DNA from 3 places in the Pelagibius sp. genome. Region 2 is predicted to be linked to each of the others. Evidence: predicted binding sites of a transcription regulator. Region 2 holds the regulator's gene; each other region holds the start of a gene.
What was found. Region 2 encodes PhoB, which activates phosphate uptake and scavenging genes when phosphate is short. Its sites were predicted from a motif close to TNTCATAAAACTGTCA; they were not measured.
Positions count from the first base shown of each region.

Region 1: a site for PhoB is predicted at 4,439-4,454, ahead of ACP146_RS18610 (inorganic phosphate transporter). Genes of this name have one in related genera too.
Region 3: a site for PhoB is predicted at 2,051-2,066, ahead of ACP146_RS04040 (PhoX family protein). Genes of this name have one in related genera too.

Region 1 is NZ_OZ252224.1:3,941,059-3,946,547, reverse strand. It holds gene ACP146_RS18635 (carbohydrate ABC transporter permease) at 1-20, opposite strand, end outside; gene ACP146_RS18630 (carbohydrate ABC transporter permease) at 31-975, opposite strand; gene ACP146_RS18625 (ABC transporter substrate-binding protein) at 972-2,231, opposite strand; gene ACP146_RS18620 (PLP-dependent transferase) at 2,257-3,444, opposite strand; gene ACP146_RS18615 (FadR/GntR family transcriptional regulator) at 3,441-4,235, opposite strand; gene ACP146_RS18610 (inorganic phosphate transporter) at 4,536-5,489, shown strand, end outside.
Region 2 is NZ_OZ252224.1:5,111,849-5,117,337, forward strand. It holds gene pstB (phosphate ABC transporter ATP-binding protein PstB) at 1-775, shown strand, start outside; gene phoU (phosphate signaling complex protein PhoU) at 830-1,570, shown strand; gene phoB (phosphate regulon transcriptional regulator PhoB) at 1,567-2,259, shown strand; gene ACP146_RS23755 (PepSY-associated TM helix domain-containing protein) at 2,236-3,573, opposite strand; gene ACP146_RS23760 (TonB-dependent receptor domain-containing protein) at 3,611-5,489, opposite strand, start outside.
Region 3 is NZ_OZ252224.1:827,921-833,409, forward strand. It holds gene ACP146_RS04035 (PAS-domain containing protein) at 1-1,766, opposite strand, end outside; gene ACP146_RS04040 (PhoX family protein) at 2,176-4,170, shown strand; gene ACP146_RS04045 (cupin domain-containing protein) at 4,268-4,597, shown strand; gene ACP146_RS04050 (tetratricopeptide repeat protein) at 4,748-5,489, shown strand, end outside.

The sequences.
Region 1 (5,489 bases), 1.2 Mb from region 2:
CGGTAGAGAGCGTGGTTCATCGCCGGCCCCTCAGACCCTGACCAGTCTGGCGCGCATCGACAGCAGCACCAGCGCATAGGCCAGCAGCAGCGCCAAAAGCACAATGGCGATGGCCGAGGCATAGCCGAAATCGAGGCGCCGGAAGGCGGTGGTGAAAATGTAAGAGGCAATGATCTGGGTGGAGTTCGCCGGGCCGCCACCGGTCATGACGAAGATCAGGTCGGCGAAGTTGGCGATCCAGATCGTGCGTAGCAGCACCGTAATCGCAATCATCGGCGCCAGAAACGACAGGGTTATCTTGGTGAACATCTGCCAGGCGGTCGCGCCGTCTATCGCCGCCGCTTCGTAAAGCTCCTTGGGGATGGACTGCAAGGCCGCCAGCAAGGTGATGGCGAAGAAGGGAATGCCGAACCACACATTGGCGGCGATGGGTCCCCACATGGCGATGTCGGGGTCGGCCAGGATGTTGTAGGGCTCTGAAAGAACACCCAAGGCGGCCATCCAGTGCGGCAGCGGCCCGATAACCGGGTTGAACAGCCAGGCCCAGGTCAGCCCGGAGAGAAAAGTCGGCACCGCCCAGGGCAGGAAAACCAGTGCCTGCACCAAGCGGCGACCGGCAAAGTGGCGGTTCAGCAGCAGCGCCAGCCCGAGACCCAGAAAGAACTGGAAGAAGAGCGAACCCAAGGTCCACCAGAGGGTGTTGGTCAGGGCGCGCCAGAAGTGGCGATCGCCGGCGAGGCTGCGAAAGTTGTCGAAGCCGACCCAGCCGCGGTCGAAGGGGTCGGTCAGTGACAGCTTCTGAAAGGCGTAGCCGATGCCGATCACCAGGGGCACGAACATGACCAGCGAGAGCAGCGTCAACGCCGGGCTCAGGTAGAGATAGGGTTCCGCTGCTGCCTTCAGCCAGATGAAGCGCCGCCGCCGGGAATCCTTCAGAGGCGTTCCCGGGGCGGTGCGGCCGCCGGCCGTTGTCACTTCCCTTTCCACTTGCTGTATTCGTCGTTCAGAAACGCGGCCCATTCATCGGCGATGTCCTGAGCCGAGCGTTGACCGAGCAAAGCCTCCTGGCTGGTTTCGAGCACTTTGACATCGGCGAAGTATGCGAACTTGGTCAGATAAGTCGGCATGACCGTCGGTTCGTACTCCGCATTGTTGAGTTCGGTGAACCAGCCGGAGAACTGCTCGCTGCTGAAGTAGGGGTCCTGATCGGCGCCCTTGTGGATCGGAATGACGCCGACCCGCTTGGCCCAGGCGATATTTGCTTCGGGGCTGGACAGCTGCGCGACCAGATCCCAGGCCTCGTCCTCATGTTCGGTCGCCTTGAAGATCGACCAGCCGGCATAGCCGATGGTCGGAAAGGCCTTGCCGCTGGGGCCGGTGGGCATTGGCGCGACGGCGAAGTCGGCGGCGTCCATCCGCTCGGCAATGGCGATCAGCGCATCGGGGTCCTGGTCCAGCATGGCGCAGGTGCCGGAGTAGAAGCCGGCGACGATCTCGTTGAAGCCCCAGTTCACCGAGTCCTTCGGTGCGTAGCCTTTTTGATAGATATCAAGCAGGAACTGTATGCCGGCGACCGAGCCCGGCTCGTTGATCCGGCTCTTGCCGTCCTCGGTGAAGAACTGGTTGGTGCCGTTCATCGCTGCGGCCATCATAACCCAGCCGTTCAGGCCGCCCGGCCCGCCGCGCAGGCAGTAGCCATACTTGCCGTCCAGTGCGGAGACCTTGCGCGAGACCTCCATGAACTCATCCATGGTCTTCGGCGGCGCGGAGACGCCGGCCTCGGCGAACAGCTTCTTGTTGTAGAACATGGCGCGCAGATAGAAGCCGTAGGGGATCATGTAGGCATTGCCGTCGACCAGGCGCCCCATGGCCAGGGTCTTGTCGGTCAGGGCCGCGGTTCCCTGCCAGCCGGCGAGGCGGGATTCCAGGTTCACAAGTTGATCGGAACCCGCATAGAGCGCCATCCAGCGGTCCGGCATCTCCACGACATCGGGAATGTCGCCGCCCGAGACCATGGTCGCCAGTTTCTCGAAGGCCTGTCCCCAGGGCAGGGAGACGATCTCGACCGAAACGCCGGGATGGGCCGCCTCATAATCGGCGACGATTCCCTTTAGTGTTTCGGTCCGCTCCGGGCTGGTGATTACCTCGACCAGCTTCAGTTTAGTTTCGGCCATTGCCGGCCCGGTGGCGCAGAGCGCGCCAAAGGTTGCGGCCATAAGAAGTTTTTTCATGTTTCACCTCCCTTGATGAATGCCGCTATGCCGCGGCTCCTTGCTGCAGGGCCGACACAAGGTCGCTCCACAGATCCTCAGCGTTCTCAAGCCCGATGCTCAGCCGCACGAGATTGTCGGGAATGCCGAACTCGGCCATTGAATTGCCTTCCGCCTTCTGGACCTTGCCGATTGCCGCCGGGAAGACGAGGCTCTCAAAGCCGCCCCAACTGACGCTCAAGCGGAACAGCGTCAGGGCATTGCAGAAAGCCCGTACCGAAACCGTTTCACTCAGTTCAATAGAGAACAGTCCGGAGTTGCCCTTCAGCGAGGGCACGGCGCCGGCGCGGGCGAAATGAACCCGCTCGACCAGCGGGTGGTCTTCGAGCCGTGCCACCAGGGTCTCGGCATTGCGCGCATGACGCTCCATTCTTGCATCCAAGGTACGCAGGCCGCGGATCAGCAGCCAGGCATCGAGGGGCGCCATCTTGGCGCCGAACAGCGGCACCTGGGTTTCGATGACTGGTTGCATCGCTGCGGCGTTGCCGGAGACCACACCGGCAACGACATCGGAGTGTCCGGAAATGTATTTCGAGGCCGAGTGGATCACCAAGTCCACGCCATGGGCGACGGGCTGTTGATGGATCGGCGTGGCCCAGGAGTTGTCGATCACCGTGACGGCGCCGTGGTGACGCGCATGGGCAACCGTCTTGTCGAGATCGAGCAGGTCGAAGGTGATTGAAACCGGGCTTTCCAGGTAAGCGAGCCGGACGCCACGCAGCAAATCCGGATCGCTGCCGAAGGCCTCGGCCGTATGATAACTCACCGTAACCCCAAAGGGTTTCATGACTCTCTCGAAGAGGCGGTAGGTGTCGGGATAGACGCCACGCACACAGGCGATCCGGTCGCCCGGGCGGACCTGAGAGAATACCGCCGCGGTAACCGCGGCCATGCCGGAGGCAAAGGCCGCGGAGACGTCAGCCCCTTCGATCTGCGCCATCAGACGCTCGAACTCGCGCACCGTCGGATTGTCGACCCGGCTGTAGACCGCGCGATCCGACTCGCCGGTGAAACGCGCTTCGAGCTGTTCATAGCTGTCGAACATGAAGAGGGAGGCTTGCGCGATCGGCGGCGGTGCCGAGGCGAATACGCCGCCGTAGGGTTCGGCGAGCATGGTTTCGCGCGCCAGATTTGCGGGCCGGCCCGCCGGATTGTTGGGGGAATCTTGTTTCACTTGGGTCTGTCCGCTCCAAGGGCCCCGGTACTCAGAATCCTGCGGACGTCCTTCTCGGTCTCATCGAGAATCAGGTTGATCTGTTCGACGGCGCGCTCGGCGTCACCGTCGCAAACCGCGTCGCAGAGCGCACCATGCAGTGCCAAGGATGCTGCGCCGATGGCGGTGGTGCCGAAGGGTTCGGGATAGATCCGGTGGAACGCCGACTGCACCTGCTGGATGACTTCGCCGAACAGCGGATTGCTGGAGGCATCGTAGATCGCGCGATGGAAAGCATGATCGGCCGCATACCAGTGCTCGCCGCTGTGGAAGACCTTCATCAGATGGTCGTAGCGGGCGCGAATTTCGGCGCGCTGAGCCTTCGTCGCGTTGCAGGCGGCCTCCCGTGTCACTGAGACTTCCAGGGCACGGCGCACCTGATGCGTCCGCAGCAGGCTCTCGCCCTCCAATTTTATGGTCAGGGGGATATGGAAAGAGCCGGGCGAGACGTCGGCGGCGAGGTAACTGCCCGAGCCGGTGCGCTTTGTGACCACCCCCAGGCTCTGCCAGGACTTCAGTGCCTCGCGGATGGTTGAGCGCCCGACCGCGAGGCGCTGCGCCAGTACCAGTTCGGAGGGCAGGCGGTCGCCGACTTTCAGCCCCGCCTTGGCGATCATGTCCGCCAGGGCATCCAGCACGTCCATGTCGCGGGTGCGGCTTTCCAGCGGGCGCAGATGCCCGGCGGCATCGTCGGCCTGGGCGTTGCGCCCGGAGCCGGTAGGGCCGGCGGCCGGCGGTATCTGCTTTTCCATCAAGCTTGGTCCTAATAGCAGGTAGTCAGGCTGCCAGACAGATTGAAGGAAAGTTTGCCGACGATCAAGTCTCGACATTGGATCGGCGGAGAGGTGCGGGCGGCTTGCCCGGCCCGATGTGGGCGCTGGCGGGCGCGGATACAGCGAGCCGCCCGTCAACTGCCGGCTCGGAAGCAGCCACAGCCGGCGATTGATCCACCTCATTTCAGTTTTATGACGAAAATATTACGGTCTCCGCCGTTCCTGCCATTCCCTTCACGGCGCCGCAGCAGCCGGAAGTCCGCGGAGGAGACGTCGTCCATGAGCATCATGAATGTCCAAAAGCTCGAGAAAGCGCTTCTCGTAAACCGTGGAGAGCTGTTCCGCTTCGGCTCGGCGCTGCTTTTCATTGTCGGGGTCATGCTGTTCACGGTGTCGCGGGACGCCGGCGGTCCTCACGGCACGCTGCTTGTCATTGCGGCCATGATCGGTGGGTACATGGCGCTCAACATCGGCGCCAACGATGTCGCCAACAACGTCGGTCCTGCCGTCGGCTCCAAAGCCATAACCCTCGGCGGCGCCATTCTCATTGCAGGGATCTTTGAAGCCTGCGGCGCGCTGATCGCCGGCGGTGACGTGGTGGGGACCATCAAGAAGGGCATCATCGATCCGGCCCTCATCCAGGATACCGACACCTTCATTTGGCTGATGATGGGCGGCCTGCTTGCAGCGGCGCTATGGCTGAACGTCGCAACTGCGGTCGGCGCTCCGGTTTCCACCACCCATTCCATCGTCGGCGGTGTGCTGGGGGCGGGAATCGCGGCCGGCGGCTGGGGTATCGCCGATTGGGCGGAGGTCGGCAAGATTGCCGCCTCTTGGGTGATTTCGCCGGTTCTCGGTGGGATCATCGCCGCCGCCTTTCTCTATGTCATCAAGCGCAGCATCACCTACCAGAGCGAAATCCTGGTCGCCGCAAAGCGCGTGGTACCTCTGCTGATCGGAATCATGGCCTGGTCGTTCACCACCTACCTGGTGCTCAAGGGCCTGAAACAGGTCTGGAAGTTCGACTTCGTCAGCGCGGCGGCGCTTGGCCTCGTCGTCGCCAGCCTCTTCTACTTTCTGATGCGAACCCATGTCGCCCGTCTTGTCCCGGCGCTGCCCGACAGCAAAGACGGGGTAAACGACATGTTCACGATCCCGCTGATTTTCGCCGCCGCCCTCCTCAGTTTTGCCCATGGCGCCAATGACGTTGCCAATGCGGTGGGCCCGCTGGCC
Region 2 (5,489 bases):
GCAGAGGGCGCTACGGAACTCGCCCAAGATGACCGCCCGCCAAGTTGACGTCTACTACGGCGAAACCAAGGCGCTGAAGAACATCGACCTGGATATCGAAGAAAACCAGGTGACCTCGCTGATCGGCCCTTCGGGTTGCGGCAAGTCGACCTTTCTGCGGTGCCTCAACCGGATGAACGACGTGATCGACGGCTGCCGGGTGGAAGGCGACATCACCCTGGACGATGTCGATATCTACCGCAGCGGCCTGGACGTGGTGCAGCTTCGCGCAAGGGTCGGCATGGTGTTTCAGAAGCCGAACCCCTTTCCGAAATCGATCTACGACAACATCGCCTACGGTCCGCGCCTGCACGGCATCGCCGAAGCGAAGTCGGACCTCGACGACATCGTCGAGATCAGCCTCACCAAAGCCGGCCTTTGGAAAGAGGTGAAGGACCGCCTGCAGGCGCCGGGCACCGGCCTTTCCGGCGGCCAGCAGCAGCGTCTCTGCATCGCCCGCGCGATCGCGGTCAATCCCGAGGTGATCCTGATGGACGAACCCTGCTCGGCGCTCGACCCCATCGCCACCGCCCGCATTGAGGAGCTGATCGACGAGCTGCGCCAGAACTTCACCATCGTGATCGTTACCCACTCCATGCAGCAGGCCGCCCGCGTGTCGCAGAAGACCGCGTTTTTCCACCTCGGCGATCTGGTCGAAGTCAGCGAGACCGAACAGCTTTTCACCAACCCGCGCGATCAGCGCACCCAGGGTTACATCACCGGCCGCTTCGGTTGATCCGAAGCGGCGAGCCCAAGGCGATCGCGGCGCAGAGCCGAAGGACCAAAGCTTATGAACAGCGAACACATCGTTAAATCCTTCGATGAAGAACTGCAGCAGTTGAACGCTGTGGTTCTGCGCATGGGCGGCGTGGCGGAAGCACAACTCGCCGGCGCCATCGACGCGCTGGTAAAGCGCGATTCGGAGCTTGCCGAGCGCGTGGTAAAGGGCGACGAAGCCATCGACGAGATGGACCTGGAACTGGACGAAAACGCAATCCGTACCCTGGCCCTGCGTCAGCCCATGGCCAACGATCTGCGCGAAGTCATCTCCGCCTTGAAGATCTCCAGCGACCTGGAGCGCATCGGCGATTACGCGAAGAACATTGCCAAGCGCTCCATCGCCCTCAACCAACTGGCCCATCACGAAGCGGCGCGTTCCATCCCCCGTATGGCCAAGCTGGTTCAGGCCATCATCAAGGACGTGCTCGACGCCTACGCCAACCACGACGCAAATCGGTCGATGGACGTCTGGCACCGCGACGAGGAAGTCGACGAGATGTATACGGCGCTGTTTCGCGAGCTGCTGACCTACATGATGGAAGACCCTCGCAATATCACGCCCTGTACCCATCTGCTCTTTGTGGCCAAGAACATAGAGCGCATCGGCGATCACGCCACCAACATCGCCGAGACGACCTATTATCTCTCGACCGGCGAGCGGATCGAGGGCGGCCGCCCGAAGAGCGATATGTCCAGCTTCCAGGTGGTTGAGCCCGAGGACGGCGAAACGACGGAGAAGGAGGGCGCGTGAGACCCCTTGTTTTGATCATCGAAGACCAGGAGGCCCTGGTCACCATGCTGCGTTACAACCTCGAGGGCGCCGGCTTTCGCGTGAATACGGCGGGCGACGGCGAGGAGGCCCTGGTGGCCGCAGCCGAGGAAGTGCCCGACCTGATTCTGCTCGACTGGATGCTGCCGCTGATGTCCGGCATCGAGGTCTGCCGTCAACTGCGCAGCAAACCGGAAACCAAGCGCGTGCCGATCATCATGCTGACGGCGCGCGGCGAGGAAACCGACAAGCTGCGCGGTCTCGACAGCGGCTGCGACGACTACATGACCAAGCCCTTCTCACCGGCCGAGCTGATCGCGCGCATCAATGCGGTGTTGCGCCGGAGCAAACCGGAGTTGAGCAGCGAGATGCTGGCCTTCGAGGATCTGGCCATGGACCTGGCAGCCCACCGCGTGCGGCGCAGTGGCCATGACGTGCATCTGGGGCCGACCGAATTCCGCCTGCTGCGCCATCTGATGCAAAATCCCGGCCGCGTCTTCACCCGGGAACAGTTGCTGGATTCGGTTTGGGGCCGCGACGTTTATGTCGAGCCGCGCACCGTCGACGTGCACATCCGCCGCCTGCGCAAGGCACTGAACCAGAACGGCAACGACGACCTCATTCGCACCGTCCGCTCCGCCGGCTATTCACTCGACCGTCCGGCACCCTAGGTCCGTTGAGTCTTCGCTGCGTGATGATCCTTCAGCCGCACGCGGGAACCACAGCAGCAACAGCCAGGCAATAAGAATTGTCAGTGTGACAGCTGTCCATACCCAGAGAAACGCTACAACACCGGGCGCCAAGTCGGGCAGCTGGCGCACCCCTTCGACCACCGGTCCGGCCACCTGATAGCGCAGGTAGCCGAGTGGGAAGGTCGCGGCGACGACCGCTATAGAACCCAGTAAGGCAGGGGTCATGCCCGGCCACTTTACCCGAGATGGTCGGCCGGCCGCTCGACGCAGACGAAGAACATGCAGATAGGCGCCGGTAAGGCCGAGTCCGGAAAGAATCAAACCGAAAAGAAACCAAACCGCTTTGGAAACAAGGCCGGCAAAATCGCCGAAGTGAAGGGGGTCCATCGTGTTTGTCAAACGCACATAGACCCCTGCGTCGCCGGCGGTATAGCTGTGCAGGACCGACCCATCGGCCGCATTGACCAAAACATGGTTCGCGCGGTCACGCACCAGAAGAGACTGCGCCTGACCCTCAACATAGAGCGCGCCGCCGAACCGGCCGCCGGGTGGAACCACCGACCTGAAGCGCAGGTCCGGCCGCGTAGCAGCAGCCATTCCCAGCAGCTCGTCGAGCGGTAGTGACGCTTCAACCTCCGCCGCTGGTGGCGGCCCTTTGACCGTTGGCAGCAACTTCAACGCTTCGACACCGTACCAGATTCCGGTCACGGCAATGATCAAGACAAACCATAAGCTCCAGAGCCCGCTCAGCTTGTGAAGCTCACTCCAAATCGCACGCAGGGAACCGGCACGGAAAACGAAGAAACGGCGCCACCAGCGTTTGTAAAACACCAGCGGTGTGATCATGGAGATGAGCAGAAAGAGCCCAAAGGCCGAAACCAGCAGAACGCCCGCTGAACCGGGAATGAAAAGCCGGCGATGCAGATCGCGAAAGATCCGCTGAAGGTTGACGGCACTCAAAGCCCCGCGAAGCTCGGCGGTGTAGGGATCGACGTAAATCCGCACAAACCGTTGGTTCGGCAAATCAACAAGGATTTCCGCCGCCGAGTTGGCGTAAAGGGGTGGTGTTAGGCTGTGGATGGCTTCGACTTGATAGACTGCTGTCACGGTATCGAGCAACTTTTCCCAACCCAATACCTCCGCACCGACTTCGACGCGCGCCTCGGGTGTGACCAGCCAGTCGATCTCCCGCGACAGGGTCGCGAAGGTGCCGGTCCAGCAGATGACAAAAAGAAGCAAGCCGGTGATAACGCCGGTAAAGCTGTGAACGCGAAACCAGTTGCGCGATGTCATCGATAGCTTCTCTCCACCGGCCTGCTCCGGAGCAAACTCACCATTTCATGGAATAGCGCACCCCCACCGTCGTACCGGGGAAAGGTACATGAGCGGTCTGCCCCACTGTCGTGTTGCGGTTTATCTGGGACCTGGGATTGAACTCGGTCGTGTTGAAAAGGTTCTCCACGCCAACCTGAAGCTTGCCGGGCCCCGCGTCGAATTCCGCGAAGAAATCCACGTAGGTCTGGGCATCGACCTCAAACTCGTTGAGTGCAGGACTAGCGTCGGCGGAAAGCTGATGGGTGACCTGCAGACGGTTGCGCCACCAGGAGAAGGGGCTGTAGTCGACATAGCCGGTGAAACGGGGGGACTGAACTGTTTCCGGGCCCAAATCCACGGTGTCACCATTGTTGAGCTCCGTCTCGCCATCGCTGAATGAGAAGCTGCCACCGAACCCCCAATCCTCAAAAGGCTGCGTATCGAGTGTCGCCTCCACGCCCCAGATCTCCTGAGGGCGGCGCACCGGTGCTGCGAAGCTCGTTCCCGGTACGACTTCGTACTGATTGGCGCTGTCGGATTCACTGAAGAAGGCCGCGGCCGTGACCTGGACTTTGTCCCAGTCGCCACGGATGCCGATTTCAAACTGATCCGTCGTTGTAGGCTCCGGCTGGATCTGGTCGGCAGAGGTGATGTTGGCGAGGCGCGGCGCGCGCGCCAGGTCGAGCACGTCAGCCGCCTGGGTAAAGCTGCCATAGAGCTCTATCTCATCGGTCGCGAAATAGACGAGGCCGGCGTTATAGAGGATCTGATCGTAATCGACTTCGCCGCCTTCGAACGGGCCGCCAAAGAAGGGCGAAAGGTTGGCGGAACCGATATCGACCACGCCATATTCATAGCGAAGCCCGCCGGTCAGCAGAAAGTAGTCTGTCACCGGAACCCGGGCCTGGGCGAAGGCGGCTGTTGTGTTTTCCGTACCTTCCGGAACCAGAAACAGAACGGGAAGACCAAGGCTATTGGTTTCTTCCGCCTCGTACTCGAAGACCTGAGCATCACCGCCCCAGATCAGTGCGGAGCCTTGAAAATAGGTGTCGTCGAGAAACTCGAGCGGCGTCTCAACGCTCAGCCTGCCACCGAGACGCTGATTCTGCTCTTCCAATTGCAGAATGACGCCACCGCCAACATCGCCGGGAATCTGGCGAAGCGTCCGGTCTTGATAGTAGGCCGTAAGGTTCACGCGGCTGCCGAGAACATCGTCATTCTCGTAACTGGCAGTCCCGACATACTGACTGCGGAAGGAGTCGTCAAAGACATCGCCGAGACTCTCAAAGTCGGCGGTCGAGGTCTTCGTCCCTGTATCCGGGTCACCGTCAGCCAGGGCAACGAATTCCGGGTCCTGTTCCGTATTGACGAAGAAGTGCGTGAACTTCAGTCGTGAGTCGTCATCGACGTTGATGGTGAAGGCCGCATTGGCATCGAAAACCTTGCTGTTCGGAAAGGTACTGTCGCTGTCCGGCAAGGGATCGCCATCAGGATCAAAAAGAGTGCCGTTAAACTTTCCGCCCACTTCAAGCCAGAAGTCCACCGCTCCTTCGCTGCCGGTCAGACTCTGACGCAGTTCCGGGCTGAAGCTTTGCTCAACATCCGTCGGTTGAAGCGAGAAACCGAGAGTTGTCTCAAAAGTCGGCTCGCCGGGAACCGGCTGGGAGGTGAGGAAGTTGACCGCGCCGCCACTGGCGCCGAAGCCAAAGGTGGCATCGGCGCCGCGCACCACCTCAACCCGACTGAAGGCAGAGGGCGGTACATCGTAGATCGCGTTGGCGGAGGGCCGGAAGCGCTGGTTGATTTCGATGTTGTTGATACGAAATGACGCTTGGCGGCCGCGCAGGCCCCCACTGCTGCCCAGCGGGCCCCTCACGTCAATCCCCGGCACGACC
Region 3 (5,489 bases), 4.3 Mb from region 2:
CGGTCGGCGGCAATTCTGACCTTCATGGCACGTTCGGCCATGGCGCTGTCCGTCGACATGCTTTCCAGAAGGGCCGCCTGGCCGATCACCACAGAAAGCGGATTGTTCAACTCGTGAGAGACCCCCGCCAGGAGTCCGCCGAGGGCCGTCAATTTTTCGTTCTGGTAGCTCTTTTCGCGTTGGCGCTGCAGTTCGCGTTCGGCGTGGACCCGGTCGGTGATGTTGTTGTAGGTCGAAACGATGCAGCCGTCGGGCAGACGCTGCTGACGCACCTCGATGACACGGCCGTCAGCCAGGGTGCGCTGGTCGACGCTGCGGGTCACCCGTGCAATGGCGGCCAGGCGCTGGTCGACGAAAGCGTCCTCGCCTCCGGCGGCCTCGACCTCGGCGCGGGGGTAGTGCTCGTTGCGCAGGCCCTGGCGCACGAACTCGGAAACATGGACGCCGGGCCTGCCGAGTTCCTCGGGAATATCGAAGATATCGAGGAAGCCCTGGTTGACCAGCAGGACCCGCATATCGGGTGCGGTAACGGTCACGCCCTGGGCGATGTTGGCCAGGATGCCTTTCAGTTGCGCCGAGCGCTCCGCCAGAGCCTGTTCCAGACGGCTTTCCTGATCGCGAAGCGCAAACTCGGCCCGCTTGCGCTGGGTGATGTCGGTACGTACCGAGACGAAGCCGCCGGAACGGGTGTGCTGTTCCTTCACCATGTCCCAGCGGCCGTCGGGCCAGGCATCCTCGCTGATGCAGGCTTCGTTGCTCAGCCGGTCGGCGATGAAGTCGGCGATGAACTGCTCGCGGTCCCGCCAGACGCGGGGATCCGTCACCACGTTGTTGGCGACACTGGCTTCCACCAGTTCCTGCATCGGCCTGCCGATGATCGCATGCTGCGCCGGCAGGAAAGGGAACAGTTCGTGGAAGCGTTGATTTGTCAGCACGACCTGCAGGTCGGCGTCATAGAGCACGAAGCTGTCCGACAGATTGTCGATCGCTTCGCGCAGCATCAGCTCGGTTCGGCGCATCTGCACCTGACGGGTCACGTCGCTGAGGGAAACCAGGACCGCCGGGCTGCCTTGCCAGAGGATACGTGTTTCCGTTGCTTCGACCCAGAAGGGCTCGCCGCTGCGCGTCAGGCACCGCAGGACCCGGGCGGGGCCGGGATCGCCCTCCGCAAGAATCCGCCGATGCCGTCTGAGCGCGACGCTGTGCAGTTCGATGGGCAGAAAGGGCAGCAGCGTCGGTTCGGCGGTAAGCGCGTCACCGCTGTCGAATCCTATACGGCGGGCGCAGGCCATGTTGGCATAGAGCGGCTTGAAATCGCGGTGAACCAGCACGCCGTTTGGAATGCCTTCGACCAGCGCTCTGAAGCCGTCGCCGCCGCCGGTCGGCTTCTTTTTGCCCCGGCCGCCCGCCGCCGCAGCGCTGTTGCGCTTCTTCGGTTTGTCCGCGGCCGCGGCTTCCGAGATTGCCGGGCCGTCGCCGTTCGGCGAAGGCGCATGATGGAACACCAACCAATTCCGGCGTCTGCCATCGCGGTCGAAGAGCGGCCGCAGATCGATCAGGCTGCCGTCGCAGTCCGCCAGCGAGCGACCTCTCAGGCTCTCCCGATTCAGGCCGCTGACCTGAAAGAAGGCCTGATTGGCGCTGAGCAGGGTGGATTCGGCCGTGTCGCTGGCTGCGCTGGCCACGGCCAGGGGCCTTCGCAGGGTCTCCAGAGAGGCATTGAGGCTGCGTGTGATGCGGGCGGCGGAGGGGTGTGGACTGGACATTACGGCGATTTGCTTGAACCAATCGGTAGCATGGCCTGGGCCCCTGTGTCGGCGCAAGTCCGGACGCGAGCCCTCCGGCACGGAGGTTTTTCCTTGCTGGACCCTGCTACGGGAATGTTTCAGTCGCATGTGGCGCGCCGGGGAAATTCGTTTCGATTGTTCACACAGCGCATCTACGCAGAAATTCCGTCGCGAGTTGCGGTCTACCCCTTAATTATTGATTGCAAACCAGAATCCGGCCTTTGAGGGGCGCTGTGACACGGCGGATCGACCTCTGTCCAGTCTGTCATATATTTGTAATAATTACGTCATAGGTCCAGCATCTAGCTGCTGTAGGGTCCCGCGGACTTTTCAGCCAAGAACCAGCCGCGAAAGCGGTGTCCCACCCGTATTAGGAGAGGCACCTGACATGCAGAGAAACGAAGACTACGCTTCAAAGGGCGCAGCCTTTGAGGCTTCCGAAGATGTTCCGACAAATACCAATCTTGCCAACACCTTCGGCAAGATCGCCCAGCGCCGCTATGGGCGCCGGGACATAATGCGCGGTGCCTTGGGGCTGGCCGCGACGACGGCGCTGAGCGGTACTCTGGGGGCCTTGGGCGGCGCCAAGACCGCGCAAGCGGCCGAGGAACGCTACGTCTGGACGGAAATCGAGCATGGGGTCGATGAGACCCATCACGTCGCGGCGGGCCACAGCGCCGACATCCTGATCCGCTGGGGTGATCCGATTCTGGCCGACGCCCCGGAATTCGACCCGATGAACCAGACCGCGGCGGCCCAGGCCCAGCAGTTCGGTTACAACAACGATTTCATCGGCTATGTCGGTTTGCCCTTCGGGTCGGACAATCCGGACAACGGCCTGCTTTGCGTGAATCACGAGTATACCAGTGAAGAGGTCATGTTCCCCGGCATCGGGCGCCAGGACAGAAAGGGCTTCCCCGACATGACAGCCGATCTGGTCGACATCGAAATGGCGGCTCATGGCGGCTCCGTCGTCGAGGTGAAGCGTGAAGGCGACAAGTGGTCGGTGGTGCAGGACAGCCAGTACAACCGCCGCATCACGGCCAATACCACCTACATGGAAATGACGGGTCCGGCGGCCGGCCACGACCGGCTGAAGACCTCCGTCGATCAGTCGGGCAAGACCTGTATCGGCACCATCAACAACTGTGCCGGCGGCATCACGCCCTGGGGCACCTATCTGATGGCCGAGGAGAATTTCCACGGCTATTTCGGCGGTGCCGTGGATGGCCATCCTGAAGAGCGCAATTACAAGCGCTATGGCGTGCCCGGCGGCTGGTACGCCTGGTCGAAGTACCAAAAGCGTTTCGATATCAATGCCGAGCCGAACGAAGCCAACCGTTTCGGCTGGGTGGTTGAGGTTGACGTCCTCGACCCCACCTCGACGCCGAAGAAGCGCACCGCCCTGGGCCGCTTCAAGCACGAGGGTGCCGAGCCGATCGTGAACAGCGACGGCCGGGTGGTGGTCTATATGGGCGACGACCAGCGTTTCGACTACGTCTACAAGTTCGTATCGGAGCGCCGCTACAATCCGGATGATCGTGCCGCCAACATGGATATCCTCGATGACGGCACCCTGTTCGTTGCGCGTTTCAACGAGGACGGCAAGCTCGATTGGCTGCCGCTGATCTACGGCAGTGGCCCCCTGACGGAGGAGAATGGCTTCCACAGCCAGGCTGACGTCGTGATCGAGGCACGGATTGCCGCGGACCTCTTGGGTGCGACCCCGATGGACCGGCCGGAGGATATCGATCCCAATCCGCAGACCAACAAGGTCTATGTGATGCTGACCAATAACTCCAAGCGCAAGGCCGATGCGGTTGATGCGGCCAACCCGCGCGGCCCCAACGACTTCGGCCAGATCGTGGAGATGGTTCCGCCCAATGGGGACCACGACGCCCTGCAATACGACTGGAACCTCTTGGTGGTCGCGGGCGATCCCAGCAAGCCGGACGTCGGTGCGAAGTATCATGAAGCCACGTCGGAGAACGGTTGGTTCGGCTCACCGGACAACTGCACGGTCGATGCCGCTGGCCGGCTTTGGATTTCCACGGACCAGGGCTCAGGCTGGTCAAAGACCGGCACGGCGGACGGCCTCTACGGTCTGGAGACCGAAGGCGATATGCGTGGCTACAGCAAGATGTTCTTCCGGACCCCCATCGGTGCGGAACTCTGCGGTCCGCGATTCACGCCCGATGTGAAATCGCTGTTTCTCGCGGTGCAGCACCCGGCAACCGACGGGACGAAGGACTATCCCGGCTTCGAGCGCAATTCGACCTTCGAAGACCCGGCCACCCGCTGGCCGGACTTCACCGAAGGCATGCCGCCGCGTCCCTCGGTCGTGGTGGTTCGAAAGGACGACGGCGGCGAGATCGGCACCTGACGGTCCTCGACACGGTCCTCGACCGACTGCCTTCCGGCATTCGACTGACGAAAGGGGCGGCCTTGTGCCGTCCCTTTTTCTTGCAGGGGCCCGCTGTTTGTCCGACCCTTGCGGCATGACGACGGCCGCAGAAATCACGCCAGGATACTTCGCTGCCCCGGTGGATGCCGCCACGGTGGCCGCGGACTGGAAGGCCCGCGGCTACTCCTGCCATGTTTTCGACGATCCGCCGGGCCAGTCCTGGGACGACTTCGTCCACGACACCAACGAGGTGGTCACCGTCGCCGAAGGGCGTCTGGCGCTGGTTGTCGAAGCGCGGCGTTTCGTGATGGAGGCGGGTGACGAGGCCTTCATCCCCCGTGGCGCCCGCCATTCGGTGATCAATATTGCCGGCGGGCGGACCCGCTGGCTCTTCGGCTACGACTGAAAAAGCCGATCTGGAGAGCTCTTGAGGCTCTTGGCTACCCTGGGTTACCCCGGAATCGCCGTCTTTTTCCCTTGGTGTGATTTTCCCCACAGAGCCGGAGCCGGCGGACGGGCATCTTCCAGCCATGTAACGTCCAGTGAGGGGAGCACAATGGCTGGCCAGCATGAAAGTGCGAAAGCGGAAAATGGGGCGAAAGCGGAGAACGGGCCGCAGCTTTCGAAGCGCTTTCCGTGTGATCTTTTTCCTACAGACTTGCCGCTGGACGGCCGTTCGCGGCGCCTGGTCGGTCTTGAGGGTTTCACGCTGCTGGACTCCATGAATCTCCAAGCCTCGAATGACCGGGCGGATGAGACGGCGTCCCAGGAGGCGGGCGATCCCGCGGCCGAGCCGCTGATGCGCGCGCTGGGCCCCCGCGACTCCGCGCAGCCCACGGCAGATCGCGCTATTCAGGACCGTCAGCTCGCCGCCGATCTCGGGTCTCTCGACACGCAGCCGAAGCCCGACACCCGGCAACGGGATGCCGAAGACTGTTTTCAGCGCGGCCTGGAGCGGGCCGAGGGCGGCGATCATCAGGGTGCGGTGGTCGAGTTTTCCGCCGCTTTGGCCTGCGATCCCCGCAATGGCCGTTTTTTGATGGAGCGCGCCTACAGCTACCGCAAGCTGGGTTACACCTATCTGGCCATCGACGATTTCGAACAGGCGGGTATCCATGGCGCCGGCTGGGCCGCAGCCCACAACGGCAAGGGCATGGTGCGCCGGGAAAAAGGCGACCTGACCGGGGCGCTTTGCGACTTCGATGCTGCCATCCGCGTTGATCCCTGCTTCGCAGCGGCCTACTCCAACCGTGGGCTCTGCCATCTGGAACGGCATGACTATCTGAAGGCTGTCGCGG